Regions from separate parts of the Planococcus massiliensis genome, predicted to be linked through region 1. Evidence: riboswitches for the same ligand, from Rfam matches in the RefSeq annotation. Region 1 holds a riboswitch; each other region holds the start of a gene.
The links. Region 1 has a riboswitch for S-adenosylmethionine ahead of BN1080_RS01835 (cyclase family protein). Riboswitches for the same ligand answer to the same signal wherever they lie in the genome.

Region 1 (4,574 bases):
GAAAAGACAAAGTCGCCGTGGAAGAACTGTCAAAAGGGATGGGCCAGAAAGTGCAGTTTATCGCATCGATTCTCCATGAACCGGAGCTTCTGATCCTCGATGAGCCGTTTTCAGGGCTTGACCCGGTCAGCCAGGAGCTGTTCAAGGAAGAGATTCGCTCGCTCGCTGAAGGAGGCACAGCAATTCTCTTGTCTTCGCACCAGATGAATCTGGTCGAAGAAATGGCTGACCGTCTGTTTTTAATCCATCGTGGAACGAAAGTAATCTACGGGACGCTCAGCGAAGTGAAAAGGGAATACGCCAATTTCAAATGCACGATCAACGGCGTGAACAGCCGGAGCCTGCTCGAAGGCTTGCCGGAAGTGGAGCGGGTCGAACAGAACGGGGAAATCGCGGTGCTGTATCTGTCACGGAATGTACAGCCGGCCGTCTGGCTGAAGAATCTGCCGGCGGAACTAGACATCCAAGAACTGTCGATCGACCGCATCTCGCTGCACGAAATCTTCATCGACATCGCCACTGACAAGAATCTTTTGAAGGAAGCGGGTGAAGCACATGCGTAACACGATGAAAGTCGCCAAATGGGAAATCAAACGCAATATGAAAAGCAAATCGTTCATCATCGGCTTGTTTCTGACACCAATCATTTTCCTGGCCTTCTTCTTGCTGCCGGACCTGTTCCGTTCAGACGACGAACCGGCCGCAACGAAAGTCTACGTCAACGACGAGCTTGGAGTCTACGAACAATTGGAAGCCGCTGCAGCTTCAACCGAATGGCAGCTGGAAGAAACGCAAATCGCCGAATCGGAAGCGGAAGCGGCGCTTGAAGCAGAAGAAGAAGATGCCGCATACGTCTTTATCAACGAACAGTCGGTTGAAAACGGCAAAGTCACGGTCTATACAAACGAAGAGACCGATTCCGGTTTCATGGAGGAAGTCCAAGTGCTGAGCGGTCCGCTGCAGATGATGCAGATCGAACAGCTTGGATTGACGCCGGAAGAAGCGGGAATGGTCGCGCAGGGCATCGTCTTTGAAGACGCTTCCGTTGAAGCGGAAGAAGGCGGACTGTTCAGCGAAGGGATGCTCGAACGAATCATTCCAGGCGCTTTCGCCGCTGTCGTCATGCTGTCGATCGTCTTCACGGGTATGGCGATTTTCCAAAGCGCGTCTCAGGAGAAGAAAGACAAAATCGCCGAAATCATCTTGTCGTCTTTGACGCCGGCTGATTTGATGCAAGGCAAGATCATTGGCTATTTCGTCCTCGGCATTATCCAGCTGATCGTCTATATCACGATCATCCTGCCGGTGCTGCTGTGGAAAATTGATATGCCAATCATGGAATACTTGCTCGTGCCGGAACTGGCCGTCTTGCTGTTGATTGCAGTGCTCGGCTATCTCTTGTATGCTGCACTGTTTGTCGGCATCGGCGCCACCATGGCCGACATCTCGACCGCCGGAAACTTCCAGGGCCTTGTCATGATGCTGCCGTTCAGTCCGTTCCTGTTCATCGGTCCGGTATTCAGCGACCCGAGCGGATTCTGGGCACAGCTCGGAAGCTACATCCCGTTCACATCACCGGGAGTCTTGATCTTGCGCCTATCGCTCCTTGAAGAATGGCCATGGGTGGAAATCGGCATCGCTGTCGCCATTCTTGCCATCAGTGTCTGGGTCTTCATGAAGCTTGCCGGAAAAGTTTTCAAGACCGGAATTCTCATGTACGGCAAGAACGCAACACCGGGCGAAATCTGGAAATGGATTCGCGCTTAAAAAGAATTCGAAATAGATTGACTTTTCACTTGGCCGATTGTAGGATTATGGATAACTAATTGAATATACTTTCTTATCAAGAGAGGTGGAGGGATTTGGCCCTATGAAGCCTCAGCAACAGACTGCAAAGTACTGTGCTAATTCCAAAAGCGTTCAAGCTTGAAGATAAGAAGAGAACTTTGACCTTCATCTGCCAAACCCTCTTCTTAATCCAGGAAGAGGGTTTTTAGTTGCCCTCTATCCACAAACCCCAAGGAGGAATCTACCATGCCCATCAAAACACTCGAAACGATCGAAGCCATCAATTTGCTGAAACAGAAGACCTGGGTCGACTTGACTCACGCGTTCGGACCCGACTCGCCACATTTCTCAGCATTTGAAGATGCAAAATTCGATACGCTTTTCAATCACGACGACGGCTTCTTTGCCCAGCGCTTTACATTTCCCGGGCAATACGGAACGCATCTTGATGCACCAATCCATTTTGTCCGCGATGCCCGCTATCTTCACGAACTGGGGCTGAAGGAACTCGTTCTTCCACTCGTCGTCATCGACAAATCGAAAGAAGCAGAAGCAGACCCTGACTATACGTTAGGGGTTGATGGCATTGAAGCGTTCGAAGCCGAACACGGCAAAATCGAAGCCGACACGTTCGTCGCGCTGCGCACGGATTGGAGCAAACGCTGGCCGGACAAGGAAGCCTTCGACAATAAAGACGAAGAAGGCAATAGCCATGCACCCGGCTGGTCCGTTGACGCATTGAAATTCCTTTTTGAACAACGGGGCGTACGGGCAGTCGGCCATGAAACCTTCGACACTGACTCCGCCATCGACTATCGCAAAAACGGTGCTTTACTCGGAGAATATTATGTACTTGACCAAGACACGTATCAAGTCGAGCTGCTCGCGAATCTCGACCAGCTGCCGGCGAAAGGGGCCGTAATTTTCAATATCGTCCCGAAAGCAGACAAAGCTTCCGGCTTTCCGGTGCGTTCGTTTGCAATCTTGCCGTAAGAAATAGAATCTTTGACAACAGACAGTGTATCCATGCTGTCTGTTTTTGAATCTGGACAAATGAAAGCGCTCTTACATCTTCTAATGTTTTCAATTATAATAAGATTATTCTGAAACATAGGAGGGGTTTCATAGATGAATCCGAGTGAGACTTGGCAGTACATTTTAACGAAGGCAAACAGCAGGTCATTTGAAATCCCTACAACGCCGCAAAATAAACGAATACCTAAATGGTTTTCTGTATCAAGAAATGCTGATTACATTATAGTCGCTAATGCCAAAACAAATACGCCGAGTGTAAGTCTGAAGAATGAAAGACGTATTACTTTCGGTGATTTTGAATCGATCTTCGATTATTATGAAATCCGAAAAAATGGAGCAAAAGGAATCAGCAAAGAAGTAGCTGCAAAATCCATGAATTCTGCCTATATCTTTGCATTGATTGATGATGCATATAAAACAGCTGCGATTTCAATTTGATTTTTTAGCTGGACAAAAATGTTTCCATATTCCATAACAAACGAAAAGGGGTGACGGGATGGGAAACAAGAGCCATGGTTTAAAGCACGGCTGGACATTCATTGCACACAAATCCTATAAGATTTTTTCAAACGCCAATGCCTATGTCGTCATTGACTACGAGAACGACATCGTCCTCCAGTTTGCTGTCACAGATGCCGACCTGGAAATCATCACCGCCAACTGGGGCCTTAACTTTAAAATTATACTGGGATTCAAGACGATTAAGATTTTGGATTTCCCGGAAGAGTGATTCGAGTGAAAATAAAATTTGTATGAAAACGCCTGACACATTGCTGTCAGGCGTTTCTTTTTGGATGTTAGTCATAAATCGACAGTTTCCCGGCATACTGCGCGCTTCCGCGGTCGGTCCGGAGGTTCACTTCGATTAAGTAATCGCCCGTTGTATCAGGCAAAGTAAATGCCAGATCTTCGACTTCAACCGCTGTTTCTTCGCCGCCATGCCACAAACGGACACTTAAACTTTGAAAATCAAAATCGCCGTGATCAAAGAGCAGATCCACCGTTTCGCCCGCCGCAAAGCGCATTTCCGGCTGCTTAGCGGCAAACGCCGAGAAGTCCTCCACTTCTTTATCGATCCGTTTATTTTCCGGCCCCAGCCAATCGATGTTCGCTTCCGCGAGTTTATCCCATTCGACAGGCGCACTGCTAGAAAGAGTGATGCCTGGCGGCGTAAAATCGTAGTTCTCTCCGATGCAGCCGGCCAAACAAATGAGCAGCATCAGGCAAATTGCCAATCGTTTCATCTCGCACCCCGATTCTTCACGTTCTTCTTGCTAATCTAGACCGCTTCCTTCGCGTAAAGGTTTCCATTCGCGGGATCAAGCGGGCAGGGATGGAGAGAGAAACTAAAATTTCGGCTAACAAATTACGCTAAACGACATTTATTTATTGATTTACGATAAATAATATGCTAAATTCAATGTAATAACAAACGAGTGAGGTGTTTTTGATGAAACGGGAAACAATCTTTTTGAAGCTGGTCATCGTCCTGATGGCGCTGCCGGCCATTGCCATCTCTATTTTCGTGGTGCCGCCGATGACCGGTTTCGTCGGCGAAATCCTGCCGAAATGGGAATTCTTGAAATACGTTTTCATGCTGACATTGTACGGATCGGCCATCGCTTATTTTGCAGCGCTCTACCAAACACTGAAGCTTCTCGGGTATATTGATAAAGGCATCGCTTTTTCGGAACGCTCGGTAAAGGCGCTGAAGAACATCAAATACTGTGCGCTGGCCATTACGGTGCTGT
Region 2 (4,574 bases), 730 kb from region 1:
TCTTGCCCCATGAAGCTAAGCGGGCAGGAGCCAAAGTAATCGGCACGGGGCGTTCAGATTTTCCGAACCAAGTGAATAATGTATTAGCTTTTCCGGGCATATTCAGAGGAGCGCTGGACGTGCAAGCCAGTGGAATCAATGATGCAATGAAAATCGCTGCAGTGGAAGCTATAGCCGATTTGATTGGAGAGCATGAACTCCGGGAGGACTATGTCATTCCGGCTCCCTTCGATCTGCGCGTGGCTGAAGCAGTTGCCAAAGCGGTAGCCCAGGCGGCAATTGAAACAGGGGTAGCAAACTATTCCACTTGTCCGAATCTTGATGCTGAAAGTGCTGATGACTTCACAGCGGTTATCGTAAAAGAGTAACCATATATAATATAGAAGAAAGCCGTTCACCTTTTAGAAGATGGACGGCTTTTTTGATTTGGGCAGCATTTATTTAGAGAATATGGCTTGTGGACTGGTTTGATGGACTTTTTTCAATGCTTGCTCGAGATCTTCAAGCAAGTCATCCGTATATTCCAACCCAACGGACAATCGCAGCAAGCCGTCGGTAATGCCGCGCTGCTCACGCTGTTTTTGGGGCATAGCGGCATGAGACATGGTGGCTGGATACGACAGAATCGTTTCAACGGCTCCGAGCGATACCGCGAAAACCGGGATTTGCAAACTATCGACAAAAACTTTAGCAGCCGCTTTATCGGCAAGCCGCAAAGACAAAACCGCGCCAGCCCCACGTGCTTGTCGCTCATGAATCGGATTCCCTGGATGGAATCGGAATCCTGGATAATAGACTTCTTCAACAACGGGGTGGCTATGCAAATAATCAGCAATGATGCGGGCTGATGCGGAAGACTGTTTCATACGGGCTCCAAGTGTTTTGATGCCTTGAAGGAGTGAATAGGAATCTTGCGCCCCTAAAATCGAACCGAATGTGTTCTGGATAAAAGCGAGCCGGCTGCCGAGTTCTTCATCCTTTGTCACGGCAAGCCCGGCAATGATGTCGCTGTGGCCAGAAAGGAATTTTGTAGCACTATGCAAAACGATGTCTGCTCCAAGATCAAGCGGGTTTTGATAAAGAGGCGTCATGAATGTATTATCAACAAAAGTTAAACAATCGTTTGCTTTGGCAAGTTTAGCCGCAATTTCAATATCGGTGATGTTCATCACCGGGTTTGAAGGCGTTTCGATATAGATGACCTTTGTGTTTTCGCGGATAGCCGAAGCCATCTCACTGAGATCGGTCATATTGACAAATGTGTAGTCGATATTGAATTTGTTCAGGACTTCTGTGACGAAACGGTAAGTTCCGCCGTAAACGTCTTCCGAAACAAGGACGTGGTCTCCCGCAGATAGGAGCATGAAAGCAGAGGAGATGGCGGCCATGCCCGAAGAAAAGGCAAACCCGCGGGTGCCATTTTCAAGTTTTGCAATGGTTTCCTCTAACTTTTGGCGCGTCGGATTGCCGGATCGGCTGTAGTCGAATGGTCCGAACTCATCAATATTGGGCTGATGATAAGTGGAAGACAAATAAATAGGGACATTGACCGCCCCTGTTTCTTTGTCTACGCCGGTTGAATGGATAAAACGAGTCTCTAAGTGGTTGGTCATCATAAAAACCTCCTATTAGTTGTAAAGAACGGCTCCTATTCGTGAATCGAAAAATGGAGCTTTCTTCAGCAAGAAGAAAGCTCCGTTTCATAAGGAACGCGTTCTTCTCATCTTTAAGGCCGAAGCCTTTTGGAATTAGCACCGTGGCCTTCTTCAGGCTGGTTGCTGAGACATCAAAGGGCCAAATCCCTCCGTCTCTCTTGATAAGAAATACATAATATGAAGTTATGGATGCTGCGATGTCTTCAAGCTTAAACCATCTTGACAGAAACTGCAAGGAAAATTATTAAAATATTCTTTTAATAAAAAGGGGAAACGTTAATATCCTAATGCTTTAACCGCAAATAGGGGATTCCTTTTAATTCGAAAGACGAAAGGCTATAATGGATATCAACACTTTAATTCAAAGGGGTAATCTGATGTATATTGTGACGTCCACTGTTGTGGTGCCTGAAGAGAAGACTCAGGACCTCATTGATATTTACCGAAAACGTTCGAGACGGGTCGATAAAGCGCCGGGATTCCATTCTTTCCGGCTGATCCAGAATACAAAGAAGCGCAATGAACTGACTGTCCATCTGGAATGGCATTCGAAAGAGGCTTATATGGAATGGGTAAGAAGCAGCGAATTCAAGGAAATCCATGATCTCGAAAAGCATTACCCCGACAAAGCGCTGGCCGGAATTGTACCGAAAGTGCATCAGTATGAGGTGGTAGCAGAATGAATCAAGCGTTAAAGAAGCAAATCGCCAAAAGCACAGCCAATCAAATCTATGAAGCCTACCCATTTTTATGGGATCGTTTCGGTGAGCGTGGATTTGAACATACGGAAAAAGACAATCTGCATCATCTTGACCATTTGGAAACAGCGTATGATTTAAACGATAAACAAGTGTTTTTGGATTACACGATATGGCTGGAAAAGGTATTAACGAGCCGGAATGTCGGAGCCGATTTGATCATAGATAACTTTGAGAGACTTATAGGCTTCATTGAAGCAGAAGCTGAACAGAAAGAAAAAGAATTTATGCAGCAATGCCTTCAAGAAGCAAATGATTTATTGAAAGGCAGCAATTTGAAGAAGGGAGGTTGATCAGATGATTCAACCAACCGAACTGGCAGAACTTTTTTTGCAGGGCAATGACCGGGAAGCGCTGAAGCAAGTCCAGCAATTTCTCGACAGCCATAATCGGAAAAAACTTTTTGATCAGCTATTAACGCCCGCCATGTACCATATTGGCGAGTTATGGGAAACCAATGCAATTTCAGTGGCAGACGAACACCTTGCGACAGCTATTTGTGATTTTGTCGTTTCGGTCATAGATAAACGCAGAGAAGAAGAACACGCTGCAAAACGAAAAGTTATGGTGCTGGGACCGGAAGGGGAAGAGCATTACATCGGATTGAAAATGGTCTCAAGCCTTTTTCGGGAACACGATTGGTCCGTCAATTATTTAGGGCCCAATATGCCGCTTGACCACGCAATGGAAGCTGCTAATCGGTGGCAGCCGGACGCCATCGCTTTATCGGCAGCGCTCGTTTATCGCATGCCAACTTTAAAAGCGTATATAAATAAATTTAAAGAATTGGCGCATGCTCCTGCAATCATCGTCGGAGGGCGGGCCGCTGCCTTTGAAAGCAGCCGCATCCTGATTGAGGAAGGCGCCATTTTAGTGAAAGACCTTGAGCAACTGGAACACTGGATCAAAACGGGAGAGGAGCCGGACGATGAATACAGAATTTCAATATGATGACTTGCCGCTCCCGGCTTTTCGGTTAAATGAAAAGCTTTCAGTAGTCAATTGTTCCGAAGAAGCGCTGCGCCTATTCGGCAAGGTTTCGTCATTCTTGGAAATTGTCGATGAAGCAAGTGCGAATAAGGCAAGGAAGATGCTGGCTTCTGGAATGGCAGTTGAAAAGTTTGAGCTGAATGTAATTGCGCAGCCAAGCAAGCTGATTTTGGCCGATGTTTTTGCTAAATGGGACAGCCAATTTAGCTTATCCGTCATCCTTGTTCCGAAAGATGATGAACTGGCAGGCATCGTTCAGCAGCTCGCCCAGCTTCGTTCCCGGCTGAATGAAACCGATTATGATTTATTCCTGGAAAAAGAGCGGACAGCTGATTTGCTGCAGCAAGTCCAGGAATTGTCAGCCCCATGCATCCAATTGGATAGCATGCGGCTGCTGATTCCGGTATTTGGAGAATTATCCAGAGAAAAAGTGGAAGCCGTGAGTGCCCGCCTGCTGGAAAATATTTATCAAGTGAATGCGGAAACGACCATTATGGATTTTACGGCTATAACGAAAATTACAAGCCAAGGATTGACCAGCTTAGAATCCCTTCTACAGACAATCTCCGTCATGGGAACAGAAAGCATTATTTGTGGCGTAAAGCCGAGCCATGCAAAAAAGCTGCACCATCTCCAATCGCTAATGTATGTAAAATTTGCTTCTTCGCTGCAGGAAGTCATTGCCTTGCGTCCAGAAACCAGCAAAAGCTGACTCGAAAATCTCGAGTTGGCTTTTTTTATTTAGGTGGATTTGTATAGCGAGCCGCTTCCGCTTTTCTATGTCCAGACTCCAGCGCCAGCCACTCGGGATCATAAGCCAACCCGGCCGCTTCCGCTTTTCTATGTCCAGCTGCAAGAGCCAGCTTCTCGGCTATAAGCCAGCCCGCTGCGGCGGCAACAGCCTCCTCGCGGTCCGTCTAAAACATATATTGCTCCTGCATCACTTTGTGCTTCGTGTATGAGCTGATTGCATGCCTTTATCTCGTAAAGTCGCTACAATATGAGGGACAAGGAGTGAAAATCAGATGAATCAAAAGAAATTTGAAAATATTCCCTTATCCGTTTTGGATTTAGCGCCAATCAATGAAGGCAGCGAGACGGCTGAGTCTTTTGCGAATAGTGTGGAACTTGCCCAGCATGTAGAGAAATGGGGCTTTAACCGCTACTGGCT
Region 3 (4,574 bases), 2.5 Mb from region 1:
ATTCCAGGCTGGAAACATCATAGACACTTGTCGCTCCTGGGAAATCCCCGACCTTCGTCGGGTCTCCTGTTATTGCCAGGATATCACGGATGCCCAGTGCATCCAATCCCATCAAATGCGATTGCAGTCCGATCAAATTCCGGTCGCGGCACGTAATGTGTGCAAGCGGCCGAATCTGTTCCTGATGCTTCAAGATCGAACCCATCGCAAGGTTGCTGACCCGCGGCGATGCCAGTGAATTATCCGCCATGGTGACAGCGTCGACGCCCGCTGCATTCAACGCTTTTGAGCCTTCCAAAAACTTTGTCGTGTCGAGATGCTTCGGCGTATCGAGCTCTACGATGATCGTCCGTTCCGTCTTCGCTTTTTCATGGAGCGGCACTTCATTGGATAATTCCGCTTCCCGGATGACAATCGGCTTTTTCGTTTCCACTTCTTTTACCGTAATCGGCTCCAAATGGCCAATCTGCTTTTTCAACGCTTCAATATGCTTCGGTGTCGTGCCGCAGCAGCCGCCGATCAAGCGCGCCCCTTCTTCTCTTAAGAGCAAACCGGCGCGTCCGAAATAATCGGCTTCCGATTCGTAGACGACGCGGCCATTCTCCAAATCCAATAAACTCGCATTCGGGTAAGCCGAAAGAAAAGCTTTTTTCGGCAATTCCACTCCTTCAAGGGCCTGAATGGTATGGTGAGGGCCTAAGCGGCAATTCACGCCGACAATATCGGCGCCCAGACCTTCGAGTTGATGGAGGGCCTCATTCAGCGCCATGCCGTTCTGCAGAATTCCCGGTTCATGCATCGATACTTGCGCAATCAGCGGAACATCTGTCCGTTTCCGCAAATGCGTAACGGTCGCTGCCAATTCTTCAAAGTCATAATACGTCTCAAGCAATAGCGCATCCGGATTCCCGGCAAGCAAATAACCGGATTGCTGGTCCACCATCGCGATGATTTCATCGAGCGCTGCATCGCTCCGCCGAATGCCCCGGATGCCGCCAATCGTCCCGAAGACAAATTGGCCGCCTGGTGCAGCCGCCCGTTTCGCAATTTCAATCGCCGCTTCGTTGATTTCCTTCACTTGATGTTCCAGCCCGTAGCGCGCAAGCTTCAATGCGTTGCCGCCGTAAGTGTTCGTCTGAATGATATCCGCACCTGCCTGGATGTATTCTTCGTGGATCTTTTCAATAATGTCCGGCCGCTGCAAATTCAATTCCTCGTTGCAGTATTCGATCCCGTATGAATACAAAAGCGTTCCCATTGCCCCGTCTGCCGTCAGAATCCTCGTTTTTAATTCCTCTAATAATCCCATATTCTCTGCCTCCTATATATAGAAAAAAAGCCCTCCATGAAAAAGAAGGCTTTATGAGTTCACACTCGTTCCTTTTCATCTCTCAGGCAATCGCTTGCCTGCTGGATTTAGCACCTGACCTTTCGGCTGGTTGCTGAAGCGTCATAGGGCCAGTCCCTCGACTTCTCTCGATAAGAATTCACGTTATTCAATTTTGGCTTTTTATAAGGGTAACTGGTTCAGGATGGAAAATCAAGGCGCTTTGACAGAAATAAACGAACTTTCTGTTAAGAAAGACATTTACCGTCCCGGTTTCTCTCCGTTCCCCTTTTCGCACATTTCCGCTATCATGGGAATCAATCACCGCTTTTAGGAGGAATTTCTGAATGTCTGAAAAATACCTGCTTGACGTCAACGATCCGCGCAATTATTTCGTGTTGCTCGAGAACCGCCTCTTTCCTTCGATTGCTAAAGATCCAAACGCCTTAGTGGAAGGCGCCGAACAGCAAATGGCGAAAAGTGCTGGCCCGCTTGCCATCTATGAACGCGTCGGCGTGCTCACTGCTGACATCGACTACACCATTCCGTCGAGTTTTCATCCGGCAAGCGAAACCCGTTACCAAAATTTCCTGTTCCGCTATACCGACAACTCTGTGGCGTTCATCGAATCTGAAGAAACGCTTTCCTACCCGACGACGGAAGCGCTTTTTGCAGCCGGCAACGACTTGCTGAAACAGAAAAAAGCAGCGTCGCCAAAAGAAGATTTTATGGTGCTCAGCGCCAAACTGCTCGCCACCTATCCGTGGCAATAAAAACTGGACAGCAACAGGCTGTCCAGTTTTTTTGCTTTCGAGCGGGAAGCCATTTTCGTTTATGCCCAACTTTTTCTGAAATACGCTCGACTTTCGTTCGAATACTCCCAACTTCACCCCGAATACTCCCAACTCTCCAATTCCCATCCTCTAAATCAAAAATCCGCCTCCAATTAAAGAAGCGGACCACGAGTCATTTTCTATATTTGATTGCCAAGCCTTTTAGGAAATTGCGGGCATAGCGGTCGCCGCAGACGCTGTAATTCTTGTGGCCTTGCTTTCGCAAGATGCCGCTCATTTCGCTTTTCGACACGGTGACCCCAGCAAGTGCAAGCAATTCCAGCATATCTTCACTCGTCAGCTGCAAGGCGATTTTCACTTTCTTCAACAATAAGTTGTTTGCCGGTTCGTTGCTCATCGGCGGTGTGGCTGGCTGCCCCGGTTTCGGCTCCTGGCGTCCCCGCTTGAAGATGATCAACCCGTTCAAGAAAGATTCCAGCATCCGGTTGTCAACGCGAATATGGTCTTCGTTTTCCGGTGCATCCCAGACGCTGTCCATGTCATCGTCTTCGCTTTCCGGCGTCTTCGTCAACACTTTCAGTACATCCTCTTTCGACAGCTCAATGCCGCCTTCCTTGAAAATCTTTACCATATCATTATTTTTAATATCAAGTGCGTAGCGCAGCCTAATCAGAATATCGTTATTGTCCATCAGTCACCCTCCATTGTCCGTTCTCATTCATCTAAGAAAGCAATTGGCACCCTTCACTTGACTCGCGCGTCGCCGCAACGGATACCGTGAGTTCGCTTTTCTATTCCTTACTTTATCAAAAACCAAAACGCCTTTTCCAGTATTGGAAAAGGCGCCTCTTTTTTATGCTTCGCCGCGCGGCGCTTTCGGCGGTTGGCACGTATCGCATTTGCGCTGATTGCTTTTGTTGAACTTCGTAAAAGTTTTTTCAAAGTTATTGCCGCAAGAACATTTGAACAGCAGCTTCTGTGAAAATCCGTGGTATTCCGTTGACAGCAATTTGCTGTCCGAGTTCTTCTCTGTAAATTCTCTTATTTTATCGATTGTCCATCGTTTGTTCATTTTGTACACCTCTATTGTTTATTTGCAGGCGGAAGGCTCTGCTTCCGTTGAATGTTCAGTTCATCCTAAGTGTCTTATTATAACACGGCTTGGCCCGCAATAAGAACAATAAATGATGGTGTGCGTTTACGATTTTGCCATCACCTGGCTGCTTCCCGCTTTTCTTTCCACGTACTTCCCTTTCGCATAGCCGGAAAAGAACGTCATGAAGACCATTCCGACGACCAGCATGGTGATGCTGCCGCCTAAGTATGCCGAATCCATTTTAAAGAGCACCGCATTTCGGAACCACGACTGGAACGGCAAACCGAAGCCTAACAGGACGGCAAAAAACGCGACTTTTACTTTCCAGTTCTTGCCCTTCCTTCTTGATCGAATTATTTACAAACAATCGCAAGAACGCTAGCGCCATCCCGATCCCCCAGAAAATCAACAAATACATTTTAATGTCTTCATTCATGGCAAACGCTTTTCCAAGCATGCAGACCGCAATTACAAAAGCTATAATCATTGCTATATGAGATTTCTTCATTTTCCTTGCAATTTGTAGCTTAAGTGAAAAAGACTGTTCCCTTCACCGGAGAACAGTCTTTCTGTTTATTTCCGGCTTCTGTCAGGCCGTGTGTTTTTTCCTTCAATTCCCGGATCGCCGGCGACTTCCAGGCCCGTTTCTTCTTTTACGTAAAAGAATGTTTTAAATACCAAAGCCGCAAGAGCTGCTCCGACCAGCGGCGCGACGAGGAATAGCCACACTTGAGCCAAGGCATCGCTTCCGGCAAAAACCGCAGGCGCCAGGCTTCTTGCCGGATTGACGGATGTGCCGGTCAATGGAATGCCGATGATGTGGACCAGCGTCAAGGTCAACCCGATGACGATTCCGCCCATATGCGAAGTCGCTTTGCTGGAAGTCACACCGAGTATCGCCAGAACAAAGATGAACGTAAGAACGATTTCCACGCCAAAAGCGCCGAGCCCATTCAGCCCGACCGCACTCAAATCCCCGTAGCCATTTGCCCCATACCCTTCAAGGCTGGTCGAATTGGCAGCCACAAATGCGAGAAATGTACTTCCTGCAAAGGCGCCGACGATTTGTGCAACCACATAACCGCCAAACTCTTTAGCAGTCAAATTTCCCGACATCCAGACAGCCAGTGAAACCGCCGGATTCACATGACATCCGGAAATATGCCCGATTGCGTAAGCCGCTGCCACAATCGACAATCCGAACGCAAAAGCAATGGCTAAAACTCCCAAAAACCCGCTGTCCGTCCCTCCCGAATACCCGCCTAAAACCACAGCCGCCCCTGTTCCAAGAAACACCAAGATAAACGTACCAATGAATTCTGCTAAATACTTCTTCATCTCTAGCTCCCCTAACTTT

Region 2: another riboswitch for S-adenosylmethionine. It lies ahead of BN1080_RS05255 (aminotransferase class I/II-fold pyridoxal phosphate-dependent enzyme); the one in region 1 lies ahead of BN1080_RS01835 (cyclase family protein).
Region 3: another riboswitch for S-adenosylmethionine. It lies ahead of BN1080_RS14200 (bifunctional homocysteine S-methyltransferase/methylenetetrahydrofolate reductase); the one in region 1 lies ahead of BN1080_RS01835 (cyclase family protein).

Annotation. Positions count from the first base shown of each region.
Region 1 covers NZ_CCXS01000001.1:361,468-366,041, forward strand. Annotated here, with positions in the region: gene BN1080_RS01825 (ABC transporter ATP-binding protein) at 1-563, shown strand, start outside; gene BN1080_RS01830 (ABC transporter permease) at 556-1,767, shown strand; SAM riboswitch class I at 1,838-1,939, shown strand; gene BN1080_RS01835 (cyclase family protein) at 2,035-2,781, shown strand; gene BN1080_RS01840 (hypothetical protein) at 2,917-3,261, shown strand; gene BN1080_RS01845 (hypothetical protein) at 3,320-3,553, shown strand; gene BN1080_RS01850 (hypothetical protein) at 3,621-4,067, opposite strand; gene BN1080_RS01855 (DUF2975 domain-containing protein) at 4,271-4,574, shown strand, end outside.
Region 2 covers NZ_CCXS01000001.1:1,091,903-1,096,476, forward strand. Annotated here, with positions in the region: gene BN1080_RS05250 (NADP-dependent malic enzyme) at 1-368, shown strand, start outside; gene BN1080_RS05255 (aminotransferase class I/II-fold pyridoxal phosphate-dependent enzyme) at 438-1,613, opposite strand; SAM riboswitch class I at 1,718-1,823, opposite strand; gene BN1080_RS05260 (antibiotic biosynthesis monooxygenase family protein) at 2,033-2,338, shown strand; gene BN1080_RS05265 (hypothetical protein) at 2,335-2,706, shown strand; gene BN1080_RS05270 (cobalamin B12-binding domain-containing protein) at 2,711-3,364, shown strand; gene BN1080_RS05275 (STAS domain-containing protein) at 3,342-4,115, shown strand; gene BN1080_RS05280 (LLM class flavin-dependent oxidoreductase) at 4,429-4,574, shown strand, end outside.
Region 3 covers NZ_CCXS01000001.1:2,864,470-2,869,043, forward strand. Annotated here, with positions in the region: gene BN1080_RS14200 (bifunctional homocysteine S-methyltransferase/methylenetetrahydrofolate reductase) at 1-1,309, opposite strand, end outside; SAM riboswitch class I at 1,382-1,486, opposite strand; gene BN1080_RS14205 (hypothetical protein) at 1,675-2,100, shown strand; gene BN1080_RS14210 (YehS family protein) at 2,294-2,812, opposite strand; gene BN1080_RS14215 (hypothetical protein) at 2,975-3,193, opposite strand; gene BN1080_RS17275 (hypothetical protein) at 3,320-3,457, opposite strand; gene BN1080_RS14225 (aquaporin) at 3,791-4,555, opposite strand.